One region of the Arthrobacter sp. AG258 genome, then DNA from elsewhere that is predicted to be linked to it. Evidence: predicted binding sites of a transcription regulator. Region 1 holds the regulator's gene; the other holds the start of a gene.
What was found. Region 1 encodes LexA, which represses DNA repair genes until DNA is damaged. Its sites were predicted from a motif close to TCGAACANNTGTTCGA; they were not measured.
Positions count from the first base shown of each region.

Region 2: a site for LexA is predicted at 6,706-6,721, ahead of DFO47_RS10750 (DUF6504 family protein). Genes of this name have one in related genera too.

Region 1 is NZ_SOBI01000010.1:36,471-45,950, forward strand. It holds gene DFO47_RS18495 (DUF1844 domain-containing protein) at 1-120, shown strand, start outside; gene DFO47_RS18500 (MFS transporter) at 249-1,541, opposite strand; gene DFO47_RS18505 (SseB family protein) at 1,599-2,483, opposite strand; gene priA (bifunctional 1-(5-phosphoribosyl)-5-((5-phosphoribosylamino)methylideneamino)imidazole-4-carboxamide isomerase/phosphoribosylanthranilate isomerase PriA) at 2,504-3,250, opposite strand; gene DFO47_RS21160 (hypothetical protein) at 3,327-3,485, opposite strand; gene hisH (imidazole glycerol phosphate synthase subunit HisH) at 3,486-4,253, opposite strand; gene hisB (imidazoleglycerol-phosphate dehydratase HisB) at 4,250-4,876, opposite strand; gene DFO47_RS18525 (histidinol-phosphate transaminase) at 4,938-6,056, opposite strand; gene DFO47_RS18530 (LysM peptidoglycan-binding domain-containing protein) at 6,222-6,638, opposite strand; gene lexA (transcriptional repressor LexA) at 6,992-7,720, shown strand; gene DFO47_RS18540 (ATP-dependent DNA helicase) at 7,753-9,480, opposite strand, start outside.
Region 2 is NZ_SOBI01000004.1:332,510-341,989, forward strand. It holds gene pgsA (phosphatidylinositol phosphate synthase) at 1-126, opposite strand, end outside; gene DFO47_RS10735 (HIT domain-containing protein) at 116-703, opposite strand; gene thrS (threonine--tRNA ligase) at 722-2,731, opposite strand; gene dnaE (DNA polymerase III subunit alpha) at 2,858-6,349, opposite strand; gene DFO47_RS10750 (DUF6504 family protein) at 6,346-6,669, opposite strand; gene DFO47_RS10755 (hypothetical protein) at 6,802-7,191, shown strand; gene DFO47_RS10760 (chorismate mutase) at 7,200-7,523, opposite strand; gene DFO47_RS10765 (VOC family protein) at 7,540-7,962, shown strand; gene DFO47_RS10770 (SOS response-associated peptidase) at 7,989-8,750, opposite strand; gene DFO47_RS10775 (mycoredoxin) at 8,882-9,139, shown strand; gene DFO47_RS10780 (lipoate--protein ligase family protein) at 9,183-9,480, opposite strand, start outside.

The sequences.
Region 1 (9,480 bases):
CACGCCGGACCGTTGCGCGATGGCCTCCGCTCCCTCCAGCTCGCCTTCCGTGAGGAGTCCCTGATTCCCGATGCTCCGGGCAAGGGCCCGGGCGAAAAGTACACCGGGGCCGTGAACTAACGCCGGACTCCCCCACGCAGCGCCCGACGGCGGGACGACCATCCGAGGTCGTCCCGCCGTCGTCGTTTCCCCGGGAACATGGCCCGCGGCTCGTCCACGCGGGCGGGGAGCAACCGTTGGAAGCGGGTTCAGGCGGCGGCCCTGCGCCGGCGCAGCTGCAGGGCCAGCCCCACCAGGCACAGCAGCACACCCGCGCCCCCGACCGAGACGAAGCCGCCGGAGGGGCCCATCAGGTCGATGAAGATGCCGGCGAGCGGTGAACCGAGCGCAACCCCGGCGGTGAGGGCCGAGCCGTACCAGCCCATCGCCTCCCCGCGCCGCTCCTCCGGGACCAGGTCCGCCACCTTCTCGGAGGCCGCCGAGAGCACCGGGGCGCACAGCAAGCCGGGCAGGACGGAGACGAAAGCGAGCGTCCAGGTGTCGTGGGCGAGTGCCATGGGCAGCGTCAGGGCCGCCATGCCCAGCAGCAGGATGACGGGCGGGACGGGCCTGTGCATGGCGCCGTAGATGATGCCGCCCACCACTGAGGCGGCGCACCAGAAGACGAAGACGATGCCGATTTCGCTCTGGTGTCCACCGATCTCCAAGGCGGCAACAATGCCAACGTCGGTGCCGCTCAGGACCATGCCGGCGCCGGCGGCGACCGCGAAGAGGGCCGCCACTGTGGCGGTGAACCAGGAGAAGCCGCCCGCCGGCCTTCCCCTCGAGCCCTCCTGCGGTGCAGCGGCACCCGCGGGCGCCAGTTCCGCGGCGGCTTCCTGGACATGGGCCGGGGCGGTGGAGACGACGGCGGCCTCCGCCGCGTGCTGCTCGTCAGCTTCGCGTCCCATTCCCGGGTCCGCACTGCGGGTGGGCGGGTTGAACCACATGAGGAACAGTCCGGCCAGTGACGTCGCTATGCCCACGACGGTCAAGCCTGCGGTGGTGAACCCGCTGGTGGCCACCACGGCGCCCGCGGCCGGGCCGATCATGAACACCATTTCGGTGGTGATGGCGTCCAGGGCAAAGGCCGTACGGCGCTGGTCGCCTTGGGCCAGGACGCCCAAGGACTGCCGGACGACGCTGAAGATGGGCAGTGTGAGCAGGCCGCCGACGAAGACGAGCGGCAGGAGCCACTGGTAGGACACATGGGGCACCACGGACCAGATGAGGGTCTCCGAGATCACCGACGGAATAAGCGCCGTCCGCAGGCCCACGGTGTCAACGCGCCGGCCACGCCACGGGGCGCCAAGGGCAATGCCAATGGTCATCACCGCCGCGGCGGCGCCGGCCGCCGCGTAGCCCTGGCCCAGGGTCAGGACGATATGCAGGGTGAGCAGGACTCCGGCAGCCGAGTGCGGGATCCGGGCAACCATGCCCACCAGCAGCAGCCGCCGGATGGGCCGGACGGCGAGCAACTCCCGGTAGAGAGCGAAATTCACGAAGCGATCCTTAGGGTCCGCCCCGGCGCGGGCGGGGTTCACCCATCCGGCCGGCAGCTAGTCGGGAGCGCGCCTGAGCTTGATCTCCAGGGAATCGACGCGCTCCCCAAACAATACATTCCGGGACCACTCGGCCTGCAGGCCGGCCACCAGTTCCTGGACCCCGGCGGCGTCCAACCCGTCCTCAAGGTAGAGCACCACCTGGAGTTCGGGTCCGGCGCCGCCGCCGGGAACCACGGTGCCGTCGGCAGCAGTGGCGGACACTCCCCTGCCAGGGAGGAGTTCGATACCGCGCACCGCGGGAAACCCGGAGGAGGCGCGGCCAAGTTCGGCGGCAAGCTCACCGTCCTCGTAGGAAGGGACCCAGTCGTGCTGCTTGGCCAGGGCCCAGACGGCCGGGCGGCGGACCACGAAGGTGAAGCCGGCCCCCGGGTCCAGGACCAGGAGTTCGGCACCCTCCGCGACGGCAGAGAGCGCGGCGCGGGCCGCGTACACGGCAACCGGCCGGGCCTCGGGGTGCCAGGCGGAGAGCGCGGCTGCAGAGGTGAATGCCGGGAGCGCCGTCCGGCCGTCGGCGGCCTTCAGCGTGACCAGGGCCATGTCCGCCTGCTTGTCGGCGTGCAGCCCGTGGTCCGTCTCCGCTTCCTCAGCAAGCTGCGCCACGATGGGGATGAAGACCCGTGCCGTTGCCAGCGCCGCCACCACCCCGGCCTCGCTGCCGCTCCCCTGCCGGAGCGCCGCAACAGCGGTGAGGTAGCCGGCGTCGGCCGTGCCGTCGTCGTCCTCGAAGTTGTGGATCTTGCCGTCTGCACCGGCGAGGCTGCGCCCGGCCCATGGCCGGCCCGCGGAGTCCGCCGGCCCGCCGGCCCCGGCGAGGGCTGCGGCGATATGTCCTGGCAGATGGCGGGCTGGGGGATGTCCCGGTTCCTGGGCGCTGGGCATTGGCTGGACCTTCCGGGCGCCTAGCGCCGGCCGGCGACGTCGAGGGCTTCGGGCAGCGTGAAGGCCCCGGCGTACAGGGCCTTGCCCACGATGGCGCCTTCAACGCCCAGCGGCACCAGCGAGCGGAGGACCTTGAGGTCATCGAGGCTGGAGATGCCGCCGGAGGCGACCACGGGTTTGCCGGTCTTCTCCACCATCTGGCGCAGGAGTTCAACGTTGGGTCCCTGCAGGGTGCCGTCCTTGGTCACGTCGGTCACCACATAGCGGGAGCACCCGGCCTCCTCGAGGCGGCCCAGCACGTCCCAGAGGTCCCCGCCTTCCTTGGTCCAGCCCCGGCCGGCCAGGGTGGTGCCCCGGACGTCAAGGCCGACGGCGATCTTGTCGCCGAAGCGTTCGATGGCCCGCGCGGTCCACTCCGGATTCTCCAGCGCAGCGGTGCCCAGGTTGACCCGGGCCACGCCCAGGTCCAGGGCCGCTTCGAGGGTCTCGTCGTCGCGCAGGCCGCCGGAAAGCTCCACCTTGATGTCCAGGCGGCCCACCACGTCGCGGAGCAGGTCCGCGTTGGAACCGCGCCCGAACGCCGCATCCAGGTCCACCAGGTGCACCCACTCGGCCCCCTGCTGCTGCCAGTTCAGTGCCGCGTCCAAGGGCGTGCCGTAGCTGGTTTCGCTGCCGGCCTCCCCCTGGACCAGCCGGACGGCCTGCCCGTTGACGACATCGACGGCAGGCAGCAGTTCAAGGACCGGCAGGTCATGTGCGGTGGTCATACTCATCCTCAGTGTTGGTTCTTCGGGACAGGGGCTGGGGCGCCGACGCCGGCATGGTCGCCGGCGGCCGGCGGGGTCAGCTGGCGGGCAGCGTGAGCAAATAGGCGGCCAGCAGCGACATGGCGGCCAGGACGTAGAAGGACACCTGCGTCCAGAGCGGCTTGTGCTGCTGACGGAACGAGATGCCGCCGCCAATCAGGATGCCGGCGAGGCCCATCAGGAGTACGGACCACATCTAGGCGCCACTGCCGGCTTCGGCCGGGGAGGTGCCATGGGCGGCGTCGCCGGTGGCGGGCTTGCGGAGGCCTTCCACCCAGTTGCGCAGGAGCCGGGCGCCGGCGTCGCCGGACTTTTCGGGGTGGAACTGCGTCGCGCAGAGCGGCCCGTTCTCCACGGCGGCAATGAAGGGGCCGCCGTGCTCGGACCAGGTGACCAGCGGTGGCGCCATCCGCGGCTGGATCACCTCAAAGTTCCACTCCTGCACGCCGTAGGAATGCACGAAGTAGAACCGTTCATTTTCGACGCCGGCGAACAGCTTGGATCCCTCGGGCACCTTGACGGTGTTCCAGCCCATGTGCGGGACAACTTCGGCGCGCAATGCCTCCACCTTGCCAGGCCATTCACCGATGCCCTCGGCTTCCGTGCCATGTTCCACGCCGGCCTCGAAGAGGACCTGCAAACCCACGCAGATGCCCAGCACGGGGCGTCCGCCTGCGACGCGCCTGCCGATGAGGCGGATGCCGTCCACGGCCTTGAGTTCGCGCATCACGGTCTCGAATGCGCCGACGCCGGGGACCACCAGGCCGTCGGCGTTGAGCACATCGTCCGGTTTGGCGCTGAGGATCACTTCCGCACCGGCGCGCTCCAGGGCGCGCACGGCGGAGCGGACGTTCCCGGACCCGTAGTCGAGCACCGTCACCGTCGGCTTGCCCTCGGGCGACGGGAGCTTCTGTGAGGCGGTGGGATCGATGATCGCACCGTCCTTGAGGACCTGCCCGCTCACAGCGCACCCTTGGTGGAGGGGATGCCTTCAACCCGGGGATCGGGTTCGACGGCGGCGCGGAGCGCGCGGGCGAAGGCCTTGAACTGCGCCTCCACGATGTGGTGCGGGTCCCGGCCGGCCAGGACGTTCATGTGCAGGCAGATGCCGGCGTGCAGCGTGATGGCCTCAAAGACGTGGCGGGTCAGGGAGCCGGTGAAGTGGCCGCCTATCAAGTGGTACTCCTGGCCAGCGGGCTCGCCGCCGTGGACCAGGTAGGGGCGGCCGGAGACGTCCACCACCGCGTTGGCGAGGGCTTCGTCCAGCGGCACGGTGGCCTCGCCGAACCTGCGGATCCCGGCTTTGTTTCCCAACGCGGTCCGCAGGACCTCGCCGAACGTGATGGCGACATCCTCCACGGTGTGGTGGACGTCGATATGGGTGTCGCCGGTGGCTTTGACGGTCATGTCGATCAGCGAGTGCTTGCACAGGGCGGTCAGCATGTGGTCGTAGAACGGCACCGAGGTGTCGATGTTGGACACACCCGTACCGTCGAGGTTGATCTCCACGAGGACGGAGGACTCGCTGGTGGCGCGCTCCATGCGGGCGGTCCGGGCCGCAGCAGTATTCGAACCGGTTGAACTCATGGTGAAGGATCCTTAGTGGGAGAAGGAGTGGTTCAGGGCGCCCAGCGCCGCTGTATCAAGTCTAGGCGGGAAGCGCGGCGTGGCCCGCAAGGATGCGCTCCAGGGACGTGAGGAAGGCCGTGGTTTCCGGCTCGGTACCGGCCGTGACCCGCAGGTGCCCGGGAATTCCCACGTCGCGGATCAGCACGCCCGCGTCCAGCAGTTCCTGCCAGACCTGGTGCGGGTTCTCCAGGCCGCCGAAGAACACGTAGTTGGAGTCGGACGCGGCAGGCTTGAGGCCCATCCTGGTCAGCTCAGCCACAATGCGGTCGCGCTGCTGCTTGATGTCCTGCACATCGGCCATGAGCGCCTCGCGGTGCTGCAGGGCTGCCAGGGCGGTTGCCTGGGTGATCGCGGACAGGTGGTACGGAAGGCGCACCAGGCGCAGGGCATCGGTGACCTCCGGGGCCGCGGCCATGTAGCCGAGGCGTGCGCCGGCGAGTGCGAAGGCCTTGCTCATGGTGCGGGAGACAATCAGCCGCTCCCTGCCGGGCAACAGGGTCAGGGCGCTGGGCGTGCCGTCGTGGGCGAATTCGTGGTACGCCTCGTCCACGATGACGATGGTCTGGCTTGGAGCACCGGCCTCGTAGACAGCCTCGACGACGTCCAGTCCCAGGCCGGTGCCGGTGGGATTGTTCGGCGAGCAGAGGAACACGATGTTCGGCTGCAGCTCCCTGACCTGCCGGGCAGCGGATTCTGCGCTGAGGTCGTAGCCCTCGGCCCGGACACCGGTGATGTATTCGGTGTCGGTGCCGCTCGCCAGCAGCGGGTACATGGAGTACGTGGGCGGGAAGCCCAGGGCGGTGCGGCCCGGGCCGCCGAACGCCTGGAGGATTTGCTGCAGGACCTCGTTGGAGCCGTTGGCCGCCCACAGGTTGGTTTCGTCGAGGCCATGGCCAAGGTATTCGGCCAGGGCCTTGCGGAGCTCGGTGAACTCCCGGTCCGGGTAGCGGTTCAGGCCGGCGGCGGCCTCCGTCACGGCGGCGCTGATGGCGGCACGCACGTCCGCCGGGACGCCATGGGTGTTCTCGTTGACGTTCAGGAGAATGGGGACGTCCAGTTGGGGCGCCCCGTAGGGAGTCAGCCCGCGAAGGTTGCTGCGGAGGGGTAGCCGGTTCAGGCGTTCTAGCTGGTCGTTCACCTGAACAGTTTAGTTGCCGTGGCAACTACCGGAAAATATGACACTTTTGGCCTGCCTCGGAAACGCCCGGACGAAGAGCTGGCGGCAGCCTCCGGGGGACGCGCACCCGCAGTCACCAGGCCGCGGCGCCAGGCTGCCGCTCCGCGGTACCCGCTCAAGAAGGGGTCAGTGGCTGGGGACGAAGAGCTGCTGCCCGGGCAGGACCGCGCCGGCGGACAGGTTGTTGAGCTGGACGATGTCCGCCACGACGTCCCGTGCATCCCGGTTCGGGGCCACGGCACCGGCGATGGACCACAGGGACTGGCCGGGCTGGACCGTGACTGTCACCGTGGGCGTCACGGCGAGGTCCGCGGCGGAATCGGAGGCCTTGGCCGGGGAGTGGAAAAGTCCCGCCAAGGAGAGCAGCAGGACCGCGAGGAGAATCAGCGGCACTCCCACCAGGACGATCCGCCCCCGCCGGGTCAACCGAAGCGGCGCCGGTGATGGCGCAGTTCCGGCACTGATCCGCCGGCTGCCGGACGAGTGGCGCTCCCCGGCCAGGAACTCCGGACGGGATATGTGGGAAAGAGTTAAAGCTGACATGAACTGAGCCCTCCTGGACCTGCCGTGCTGCCCGGGTGTCCGCCGCTGCCGTCCTGCCTGCCGTGCCGGAATACCAATCTCTTCCGGCCAGGTCTTCGAACAGGCCATGCAATGGTTAGAACACATATTCGAACTTTGCTTACTAAGTTTTAGCACCTATCAACGAACAATGTCGAGACTCGCTAGAACAAATGTTTGAAAAAGCAATGTGGCTGGCCTAGCTTGGAAACCAAGAACAACCACCACTGAAGTTGAACAGCAGGGTCTGACAATGACAGCGGTGACCCTTCACGCAACGCCGGCCTACGGCGTGGGGCGGAAGATCCGGCGGCAAGCGAAAGGCATTGGCGAACATGGCAGCAGCAGCCGCCGGGGGCAGGACGGCCCCGCAACCAAAGAGGACTCCGAAGGGGCTTACCCCGCGGCAGAAGAAGATCCTCGAGACCATCCAGCGGTCCGTCAATGACAACGGCTACCCGCCCTCAATGCGCGAGATCGGCGACACGGTGGGCCTTGCGAGCTTGTCCAGCGTGACCCATCAGCTGTCCCAGCTGGAGAAGCTTGGCTACCTCCGGCGCGACCCGAAGCGGCCGCGGGCCATGGAGGTGCTCATGCCCCTCACGCTTGACGGCGGCGGCGGGAAGCCGATTGCCGCCTCAGCGCCGCAGACACCCGGCGCCACCGTAACGGAGCTGCCTACCGCGCTGGACACCGCCATGGTTCCGCTCGTGGGCCGGATTGCCGCCGGCGGTCCCATCCTCGCCGAGCAGCTCGTTGAGGATGTCATGCCGCTCCCCCGCCAACTTGTGGGCCAGGGTGAACTGTTCATGCTCAAAGTGGCCGGGGACTCCATGGTGGACGCCGCCATCTGCGACGGAGACTGGGTCGTGGTGCGCCGCCAGGCGGACGCCGTCAACGGTGATATCGTCGCTGCCCTGCTCGATGACGAAGCAACCGTCAAGACCTTCCGCCAGCGGGACGGCCACACCTGGCTGCTCCCGCAGAACACGCAGTACGAACCCATCCTGGGCGACCACGCGACCATCATGGGCAAAGTGGTTTCGGTGCTGCGGTCCCTCTGACACCGCCTGTCACCTCCGGCCGCGGCAGGCCTCTATTCAGAGGCCTCCGCGCCGAGCCTGGTGAGTGCGGCCAGCGCCTTGCTGCGGTCCGTAGTGGACCAGAAAGGCGGCAGCGCGGCCCGCAGGAAGCCCGCATAACGTTCGGTTGCCAGCCGCGAATCCAGCACCGCCACCACTCCTTTGTCGCCGGTTGACCGGATCAGCCGCCCGGCGCCCTGCGCCAGCCGGATGGCCGCGTGGGTAGCCGACACCGACATGAAACCGTTGCCACCGGCCTGGGCCACGGCCCGCGACCGAGCTGTCATGAGGGGATCGTCCGGCCTGGGGAAGGGAATCCGGTCGATCACCACGAGCCGGCACGACCCGCCCGGAACGTCCACCCCCTGCCACAGGGACATAGTCCCGAAGAGGCAGGTATCCGGTTCGTCCGCGAACTGCTTGACCAGGGCGGTCATGGTTGACTCGCCCTGGCAGAGCACGGTCATATCGAGCTTGGGCCGCAGGGCATCGGCGGCCTCCTCCGCAGCCCGACGCGAGGAAAAGAGGCAAAGAGCCCCGCCACCGGATGCTTTGATGAGCGCCTCGAGCTCCTCCAGGGCTTCCGGCGAAACACCCCGGCCCGGTTTGGGCAGGTGTCCCGCCACGTAGAGGATGCCCTGTTTGGGGTAGTCGAAGGGTGAGCCGACGTCCACCCCCGTCCAGCTGGGAGCTCCGTCGCCTATCAGTCCCAGCCCGCCCGCCGCCGGTTCGAACGCGGACCCGATGGCCAGGGTGGCAGAGGTCAGCACAACAGTGTGGCCGGCGAAGAGTCCTTCCCTCAGCCGCCCGGCAACGGACAGCGGCGCGATGTTGACCAGCACCGGCGCATTCTCGTCAGGCTGGGAGTAGCCCTGGCCGGGGTCGAAGGTGCTCGCGCGCGAGAACCAGACCACTTCGCGGTTCTCCCGGGCAGCCAGCAGCCGTTCGCATAATTCAAGGATCAGCATGAGGCGGGACCGGGCGAGCTGTCGCCCGCCGTCGGCCGTGGTGTTGCTGTCCCCCTTGGAATCGGACAGCGCCGCGCGGCAGGACTCACGCAGCTGGTCCACGCAGTCCAGCTGTTCGTCGTTCAGGCCGTTGGGCAGCAGGCCGTTCGGGGCCCCGGCGAGGGCCAGCTCAAGGTTGGCGGCCGCAGCGTTCAGGGCGTCAACGGTGATGGCCGTGTGTTTGCGGGCACCTGATGCGGCGGCGTGCACCATGGCGACGGACAACTGCCCGGAGACGGCCCCGGTGACGCGGTCCTGCAGTTCATGCGCCTCGTCCACTACCACGACGTCATATTCGGGCAGCACGGCGAGCCCCTCGAAGGCGCTGACGGCGAGCATGGCGTGGTTGGTCACCACGACGTCTGCCTCGGCCGCGTCCTGCCGCGCCAGTTCACTGAAGCACTCAGCGGCCATGGGACATTTTTGCGCCCCCAGGCATTCCATGGAGGTCACGGACACCTGCCGCCATGCACGGTCGGTCACGCCGGGAAGAAGCTCGTCACGGTCTCCGGTGGCGGTCTTCTCGGCCCACTCCCGCAGCCGCACCACTTCCTTGCCCAGCTGGGAGGCGGGACCGCCCACAGAGGCGGCGAAGTGCGGCACGCTGGTGTCCTCGCCCAGGGAGAACAGCTGGCCCTCCGAAGGCTCTTCGGAAGGGAACCCGCCCTCCACCTTGTGGCGGCAGACGTAGTTGGACCGCCCCTTGACCAGGGCCACTTTGACGGGCCGTTCCAG
Region 2 (9,480 bases), on a different contig from region 1:
CCCCACGGCCACGCCGAGGGTTCCCGCAATAGTGACCGCGTCCGGGGACACGCCCATCCGAAGCAGCCAACGGGCCAGCGGGGTGAACAGTGCGGTGAAGAATCCGCGGGCGTGCCTATTCAGCATCCGACTCCCCGGGCCAGGCCTGGGCCACTTGTTGACGGACCTCGTCGAGGGTCTGGGTGATGGCCTTGGTCTGGGCAATGATCGGGAAGAAGTTGCCGTCCCCGCCCCAGCGCGGAACGATGTGCTGGTGCAGGTGGGCGGAAATGCCTGCTCCGCCGACAACGCCCTGGTTCATGCCAAGGTTGAAGCCCCCTGGATTGGATACTTTGCGCAGGACCCGCATGGCCGTCTGGGTGAGCTCGGCGAATTCGGCGGTTTCCTCACGGGTCAGGTCCGTGTAGTCCGGGATATGCCGGTAGGGGCACACCAGAAGGTGGCCGGGGTTGTAGGGAAACAGGTTCAGCACCACGTAACAGGTCCTGCCCCGGTAGACGATCAGCGCTTCTTCGTCTGAGCGGGCGGGCCCTGTGCAGAAGGGGCAATCGTCTTCGTTCTTGAACTGGTGCTGGCCGCCCTTGATGTAGGCCATGCGGTGCGGAGTCCACAGGCGCTGGAAGGCGTCCGGGACACCGGCGAGGTCGAAATCGTCGGTAACGCCGGCATCACCCGGATACCCTGCGCCTGTGTTCTCCTGCACTCTGCTGCTTCCGTTCGGCTAGCTGGTCCGGTTGCGGACGGCTTCGGTGATCCGCTTGACCGCTTCGGCCACGGGCACGCCGTTGTCCTGGCTGCCGTCGCGGAAGCGGAAGGACACGGCTCCTGCCTCCGCGTCGTCGCCGCCGGCGATGAGCACGAACGGAATCTTGTCCTTGCTGGCAGTGCGGATCTTCTTGGGGAACCGGTCCGAGGAGGTGTCCACCTCGGCGCGGATTCCCGCCGCTTTAAGCTCGTCGACGACGTCGAACATGTACTCGTTGAAGGCCTCCGCCACGGGGATGCCCACCACCTGGACCGGGGCCAGCCAGGCGGGGAACGCGCCGGCGTAGTGCTCGGTCAGGACGCCCATGAAGCGCTCCACGGATCCAAACAGCGCACGGTGGATCATCACGGGGCGCTGGCGGGTTCCGTCCGCGGCCTGGAACTCGAGTTCGAACCGTTCGGGCAGGTTGAAGTCCAACTGGATGGTGGACATCTGCCAGGTCCGGCCGAGCGCGTCCTTGGCCTGCACGGAGATCTTGGGTCCGTAGAACGCGGCTCCGCCCGGGTCCGGCACCAGTTCCAGCCCGGACTCCTGTGCCACCTCGGCGAGGGTCCTGGTGGCTTCCTCCCAGGTGGCGTCGTCGCCCACGTACTTCTCCGGGTCCTTGGTGGACAGTTCCAGGTAGAAGTCGTTCAGTCCGTAGTCCTTGAGCAGGTCCAGGACGAAGGTCAGGGTCTTGGTGAGCTCGTCCTTCATCTGCTCGCGGGTGCAATAGATGTGGGCGTCGTCCTGTGTCATGCCACGGACGCGGGTCAGGCCATGCACCACGCCGGACTTCTCGTACCGGTACACCGAACCGAATTCGAACAGTCGGAGGGGCAGTTCGCGGTAGGACCGGCCGCGGGCGCGGAAGATGAGGTTGTGCATGGGGCAGTTCATCGGCTTCAGGTAGTAATCCTGGCCGGGCTTGCGCACGGTGCCGTCCTCATTGAGTTCGGCGTCCACGTGCATGGCGGGGAACATGCCGTCCTTGTACCAGTCCAGGTGCCCGGAGACTTCGTACAGGTGGCCCTTGGTGATGTGCGGGGTGTAGACGAACTCGTAGCCGGCCTCGACGTGGCGCTGGCGGGAGTAATCCTCCATCTCCTTGCGGATAATGCCGCCCTTGGGGTGGAACACCGGCAGGCCGGAGCCAAGCTCGTCCGGGAAGGAGAAGAGGTCAAGTTCGGAGCCGAGCTTGCGGTGGTCGCGGCGCTCGGCCTCGGCAATGCGCTCCTGGTAGGCCTTCAGCGCGTCCTTGGTGGGCCAGGCGGTTCCATAGATGCGCTGCAGCTGCTGGTTCTTCTGGTTGCCCAGCCAGTAGGCAGACGAGGACCGGGTCAGCGCGAAGGCGTTGGAGATGAGCTTGGTGTTGGGCAGGTGCGGGCCACGGCAGAGGTCGCACCAGACAGTGGTGCCTTCCTTGCGCTCCACGTTGTCGTAAATGGTGATGTCACCGGCGCCGACCTCGACGTTAACGCCCTCGCCGGCCTCGGCAGCGCCGTCCTTCTTGCCCAGCAGTTCAAGCTTGTAGGGCTCGTCCTTCATGGCCTCGCGGGCCTCGTCCTCGCTGACCACGCGGCGGACGAATTTCTGGTTCTGGTTGACGATTTTGAGCATCATCTTTTCGAGGGTCTTGAGGTCCTCAGGGGTGAAAGGCTCGGCCACGTCGAAATCGAAGTAGAAACCGTCGGTGATGTAGGGGCCGATGCCAAGCTTGGCGTCGGGACGCAGCTGCTGCACTGCCTGCGCCATCACGTGGGCAGTGGAGTGGCGCAGGACGTTCAGGCCGTCGGGGGAATCGATGGTGACGCCCTCCACTTCGGCGCCCTCGGGAAGTTCCTGGTCAAGGTCCTTCAATTCGCCGTTGACGCGGGCTACAACAACGTCACGGCGCTCAAAGAAGAGTTCCGCACCGGTTGTCCCGGTAGTCACCTTGGTCTCTTCGCCATCGACGAGAAGGGTGATCTGCTGGGCATCTGACACGGGTGTCTCCTATTCAAAGTTCAGGCTTCATAGCTTGTGGCATACGGGGACCACAGCCAGCCATCGTCAATGCTATCGGTTCCGACTGGGGCCGACCAACGCGGCAGGTGGTGCCCGGGGCTTGGTTCAGCCGCTGAAACCGGTGATGGCCAGTGCCCTGCTGATGCCGTCAAGGGGATGTGGACCGTCAGAGTCCGGATGCGGTGTTGATTCCGGGAACGGCAAAGTCGCGGTCCTGGCCAGGTCCCAGGCCATGCTCGCGCTCAGGCTGATGCCCCGGGGTCCGGTCCTTCTGGTGGTGCCCCGGATCAACAGCAAACGGGTGCCAAAAAGGAGGGGCCCTGCACTCTCCTGGGCCTCATGGAAGAAGACTGAGTCCACGCAGCCTGTACCGTCGTCGATGCTGATGAACACAACCCGCCTTCCGCCGCGCATGGGAGGGGTCTGGGTGGCCACCCGCACACCGGCCACCAGGACCTCGGTGCCGTTGCGCAGGCTGAGGAGTGAGTCAGCAGTGGTGACGCCAAGCTTGTCCAGTAACGGCCGGTGGCTGTCCATCAGGTGGCTGCTGACATCGACGGCCATGAGATCGAGTTCGGCCCTGACATTCTCCACCAGGGTGGGTGCCGGGAGTCCGGGTTTGATATTTCGCAGTTCAACATCCCCCAAGGGCAGGGAAAGTTGCCCTTCAAGGACTTCAACTCCCTTCCGTGCCCCTTTGCCTGCTTGGAGTTGTTGGAGGTGTTGCACAAGATCGGCCCGGTTTGCGTGGCCTCCCGCTTCACGGTGCAGTGAATCGAAGGCGCCCAGCTGCGCCAGGCGCCGGATGCTGGGCTTGCTGAGCCGCGAGCGCGCCCTGAGGTCCGCCAAAGAGTCGTAGGGCTGTCCGGCGACAATCCGCTTCAATTCCGTCGCTGAGAGCCCGTAAATACCGTTCAGGCTCAATCGGATACCCAATTTTCCCTGGTCCTTGCCTTCCTCCACCCGTTCCACCCGGTACTCCGCCTGGCTGCGGTTGATGTCCAGGGGCAGGATGGGGATGCCAAGACGCCGGGCTTCGGCTACCAGCAGCCGCTTGGGATACATTCCCGGGTCATGCTCCCAGAGCCCGGCGAGGAACGCTTCCGGATGGTGGGCCTTGAGCCAGGCAGACTGGTAGGTGGGCACGGCAAAAGCGGCACCGTGGGCCTTGCAGAAACCAAAGCTGCCAAAGGCCTTGAGGGTTCCCCAGACCTTGTCCACCACGTCAGGAGCGTAATTGCGGGCACGGGCTTCGCGGCGGAAGAATTCCTCCACCGCAGTCTCCAGCGCTTCGTTGCCCAAGGCGCGCCTGAATTCGTCCGCGCGGGCCAGCCCACAACCGGTCATGACATTGAACGTCTTGAGGATCTGCTCATGGAAGACCGTCACTCCATGGGTTTCCTGGAGAACGGGCTTGAGGTCCGGGTGCGGATACACCTCCGGGGCGAACCCATGGCGGTGTTCCAGGAAGGGACGGACCATGTCCGATTTCATGGGTCCCGGCCGGAACAAGGAGATGTCGATAATGAGGTCGTTGAACTCCCGGGGTGCCAGCTTTCCAATCAGTTCCCGCTGGCCCGGGGATTCGATCTGGAAACACCCGAGGGTGTGGGTGCTGCGGATCAGCTCATAGGTCGGTTCGTCATCGAGGGGGACGGCGTTGAGGTCGATCCGGCCGTCAGCGGCGATGTAGTCAGGTCCCCTGCCATCCGGACCTGCCGGGTGGCGGCCAGCAGCCACCACCTCGGCCTTGGAAGGGTGCAGGCGGATCACTTCCCGGACCGCGAAAGCCATGGCGCTCTGCATCCTGACGCCGAGGACATCGAGTTTGAGCATTCCCATGGGGTCCATGTCGTGTTTATCGAACTGGCTCATGGGCAGGCCCAGGCCGCTGGGCTGGACAGGGGTGCGGTCCAGGAGCGTGGCGTCTCCCAGGATGACGCCGCAGGGGTGCATCGAGATATGCCGGGGCAGCCGGTCCAGCCGCTCCGTCAGGTCGACCAGAAGGTCCAGCTGCTGGTTTCCGTCGGCGTCTTTGTGCTCCACCCGGCCGGCGAACGCCTTGAGTTCGGGTTTTTCCTGCAGCGCTTCGCGGAATTTCCTGGCCGAGAACCGCCACAACTGCTTGGCAATTTCCCCCACCTCGTCATCGTCCATCCCCAACGCCATCCCGGCGTCGCGCACTGCCCCGCGGGCCCGGTAGCCGTTTTGCATGCTCATCAGGGTGACGCGCTCTGAGCCGAAGCGTTCGAAGATTTGGCGGTAGACGTTGTGGCGTTCAGCGCTTTCAACGTCGATGTCGATGTCCGGCAGGGTGGCACGGTCGTTGGAGAGGAACCGTTCAAAGATGAGATCGTGCTGCAGCGGATTTACGTGGCTTACCTCGATCAAATAATTGACCAGGCTGGACGCCCCGGACCCACGGGCTGCCGCCCTGACTCCCATGTCCTGGATCATCCGGGATACCTCTGCCACAGTCAGGAAGTAGGACGAGAACCCCAGGTTCCGGATGATCCCCAGCTCATGCTCAAGCCGAGCCAGCATCGTTTTTTCGTCGTGTCCGCCGATCCCCGGGAACCGCCTGCCAATTCCGGCATGGCACCGCTGGATGAGTTCCATATGCGGATCCCGGGTAATTCCAATGACTGATGCCTCCGGCACCACAGGCTGCTTCCATCCCATGTCCGAGGTGGGGTCCATCCGGCAGAGGTCGGCGAGCGCCTCGGTTTGGGCCATCAGTTGCTTGAGGTCAGCGGCCCCATACCCTGCTGCGGTAATGATTTCCTTGCCCAGGCCGTGCATCTGTTCCGCGGTTTTCAGCCACCCCTGGCCTGTGGGCTGGAGCAGCGGTTCCCCTGCCAGCTCCGGCAGGGACTTCAACGTCCGGGCAGAGTCAAGGACATCCGCGGTTGGCGCCCCGTCCGCAGCGCAATACCGCACCGCGTTGCTGAGGATGGCGGGGACGTGGTGTTCTTCGGCGAGCCGGAGCATGCGGACTGCATGGGCAGTGCTGAGGGGGAAGCCGGGCGCGCTGAGCTGGGAGACGATTTCTGCAACGACGGTTCCCGCGGGCATGGCATCCAGCCATTGTTTGAAAAGGGTTCGGGGACGGAGGTACCGCCTGCCTCCCATGGCCTTGCCGACGTCGGAATCCGGTCCAATCAGCACGGTCAGCACCGGTTTGAGCGTTGCCGGGTCGAGGGTCCGGGAGGCCAATTCGGCGCGGGTGACCGCTACCGGCACTGTTCCCCCGGCCTTCCCGGAGGTCCGGGCGTGGGCATCGGAAACCAGCCGGCATAGAGCACGGTAACCCGCGCCATTGTTGTGCCCGCGGGCGAGCACCACCACCCGCCCGGCTACCTGCGTGCGGTGGTCCCCGTCGTCGTCGAAGACCGCAAGGTCCACCCCCACGATGGGGTCGATGCCTGCAGCCATGCAGGCTTTGAGGTGCTTGATGGTGCCATACAGGCCGTCCCGGTCGGTGCAGGCCAGGGCAGTGGCGCCGTCCCTAGCGGCGGCCTGTGCAAGTTCCTCCGGCCAGGAGACGCCGTAATGGGCGCTGAATGCTGTGGAAACGTGAAGGTGGGTGAAGCTCATGCTGTTCTGGGGCGAAGGGCGTCATGGATCCGCAGCAGCCGCCACCGGCCGCTGCCAACATGCCGGGTGAGGTCGAGGGTCAGGGGTTCTGAAGCATTGTTCCCAGCAGCGGGAAGCACCTGGATTCGCCAGATTTCGTGGTCCACCACGCCAGGGCCGCTCCCCAGGGGAGCCCTGGCGTCTTCAGCCCACCACTGGCGGCGTTCATACCACCGGGCGGGCTCGGCGCAGACGAGATAGTCCCTGCCTGCCCACGTTAACGATTCAGGCTGCCCGGAGGGGGAACATGCCACGTCTATGGACTCGCTGAACATGCCCATGCGCGCCTCCCGGACGGTTCTTCCCAAATGCTCCATTCGAATATGTGTTCGAATAAATCAAGTCTACGCCGGGGAGCCGGCAAAACATAGGCGGGGGTGGACGGACCGTGCGGCAGGGAGCAGGATGATGGCATGAGTACCGATGACGCACTCCTGAAGCAGGCAAGCATCAAGACCCAGGACTCCACCCTGGTGGCCACGTTCGATATCGATGGCGCCATTCCGGAGTCCGGCGCCTACGTGGTGGGCTTGATGGGAGCCACGCCGGACTATTCAACGCAGCGGCGGCTGTGCATTGAATTCATGAACGGGGAGGCCATTGCCTGCTACGCGTTCAACCGGGACCAGGGAATCGAAGAAGACTACGACCTGTCCGGCGTATCCCACTCGGAAAACACCATTACCGGGAGCTTTCCCGCCACGGCCTTGAACGGGCTCGGGAAAGGACACGTCCTGTCAGCCTTCAGCGAGGCGGACGGTCGGGAGTTCCAGCATGGGGTTCCGGTGGAGGAAGCCCTGTAGGGGTTTCCTTAGCTGTTTTCCTTATGGATCTTCAGTTCGAGTTCAATGAACGCGGAGATCATGGCCCGGTAGGTTGACTCGACGATGTCCGGGTCAATGTCTTTTTTCTCTGCCGCGGCCCGGACGTGCTCGATGATCCGCTCCACCCGGCCGGGGGCCCGCACCTCGGCGTCGTCGCCTTTCAGGGTGCCGGCGATCCGGATCAGCCGCTCGCGGCGGGCGATGAGGGTGACAATCTGGTCATCCACCTCATCGACGGCAACCCGGACAGCTGCGAGCTGTTCCTTGTCGGCCTGGGCATCCCGATCGTTTCCTTGAATTGTCGCCATCATCTGACAGTATCGAAGCATGGAGCCAAGAGTCGACTTTATCTCCCTCGGCGTCCGCAGCGTTGACCGGTCGCGGGCCTTCTACATCGACGGCCTCGGCTGGCCGGTCCACCGCGAGGTTGCCGGGGAGGTGCTGTTCATCCAGGTGAACCACGGGCTGGTGCTCTCCCTCTGGGACGCCCGGCAGATGCAGGCGGAGGCAGGCGTCAGCCCGCCGGACGGGGTTCCCTGCATCACCCTCAGCCATAACCTCGCCAGCGCCGGGGACGTGGACCGGGTCATGGAAGAGGCCGCAGCGGCGGGGGCAGCCATCATCGCCGAACCCGTTACCCAGCCCTGGGGCGGCTACACGGGGTACTTCGCGGATCCTGACGGCTTCCGCTGGGAAGTCGCCTACAACCCCACGTGGACCGTGGACGACGCCGGCACGGTCACCGTGTGACGGCGTCCGCACCCTGGCAGGGACTGCTAGAACAGTGCCTCCACAGGGCGGATCAGGTCCGGTCCGTTGTTGCGGACGTTCCCCACGTCCTTGCCCACGGATTCCACGTGCCAGTCGGCGGCAGCTTCCTTGACCCCGGCCCGCACCAGGTCCACAAGAGCGGCTGCGTCGTCAGCCTGCGGGTCCAGCCAAGCCTGCGTGGTGGCCTTGTCCATGGGCAGGGGCACGCGGTCGTGCAGTTCCGTCAGCTTCCCGAAGATGGTGGATTCAGTCCCGGGCGGTGGGGTGTCCGCCGTGAGGATGGAAGTGGACAGCAGCCAGCGCCCTGGTTCCCCTTCCGGAATGGACGGGTCCTTCCACCACTCGTAAAGGCCGGCGAATACCAGCCCGTGGTCCTCACCGGGGTGCACATAATAGGGCTGCTTGGACTTCCCGGGCCCTTGCTTCCATTCGTAGTACCCGTCGGCGGGGACGGCGCAGCGGCGTGACTTCACGGCCTTCCTGAACGCAGGCTTCTCCAGCACCGATTCGCTGCGGGCGTTGATCATGCGCGACCCGATCCCGGGATCCTTGGCCCAGGACGGGACCAGGCCCCAGCGGGCCACATGCAACTGCCGTACCTGCCGGGCCCCTGCAGCATCCCCCACCAGCCGCTCCAGGACGATGGGGACGGCGTCCGTTGGCGCTACGTTCCACGACGGCGGGATGCTGACCTCCTCCTCCAACTCGGCGTCGAACTCGGCCAGCAGGTCCCCCACGGCGCGTGCCATTACGTAGCGTCCACACATGGGACCAGCATGCCACCGTCGCCACATACTGTCATGCAGCCGCCCCGCCGCCCCGGAAAGTCCGGGAATACCGGCGGCCACGCTACCGTTGACCGTAAGGAAACCTTTCAAGCGACGTTTAGGAGATCCGCGTGGACTTCACTCCCGAATCCGGCACCATCACCATGTTTTCCACTACTTGGTGCGGCTACTGCAACCGGCTGAAGAAGCAGCTGGACGCAAAGGGCATCGGCTACACGGAAATCAACATCGAAGAGGTGGACGGCACCGCCGAACTCGTGGAGAAACTGAATGGCGGCAACCGCACCGTTCCCACCGTCCTGTTCCCGGACGGCTCCGCTGCCACCAACCCGTCAGCTGCTGAGGTCCAAAGCAGGCTCGCTGCCTAAGCGGCAGGAGACAGCCGGCTTCGCGCCGAAGAACTGATGCGGGTCACGCCCCCAGGCTGCTGAAGGAAGCAGTTTCCAGGGTGGCGTGGCCCGCATACGTTTCCAGGAGGGCATGTTCCACGGCCGCCACATCCAGCCCGGGTAGCAGGTCGTCGGCGGCGCCGGCCGTGGACGGGTCCCAGTCCAGGCCGAGGGCGGCATAGCTGTCCGTGAGCACCTTCCGGATCGGGCCTGAATCCTCCACCACAATCACCGAGCTGAACAGCCAGCCACCGGAAACCACCCGTTGGGCGGTGCCGACCAGCTTCACGCGGCGGGAGCTGTCGGCCGCATCGGTTCCG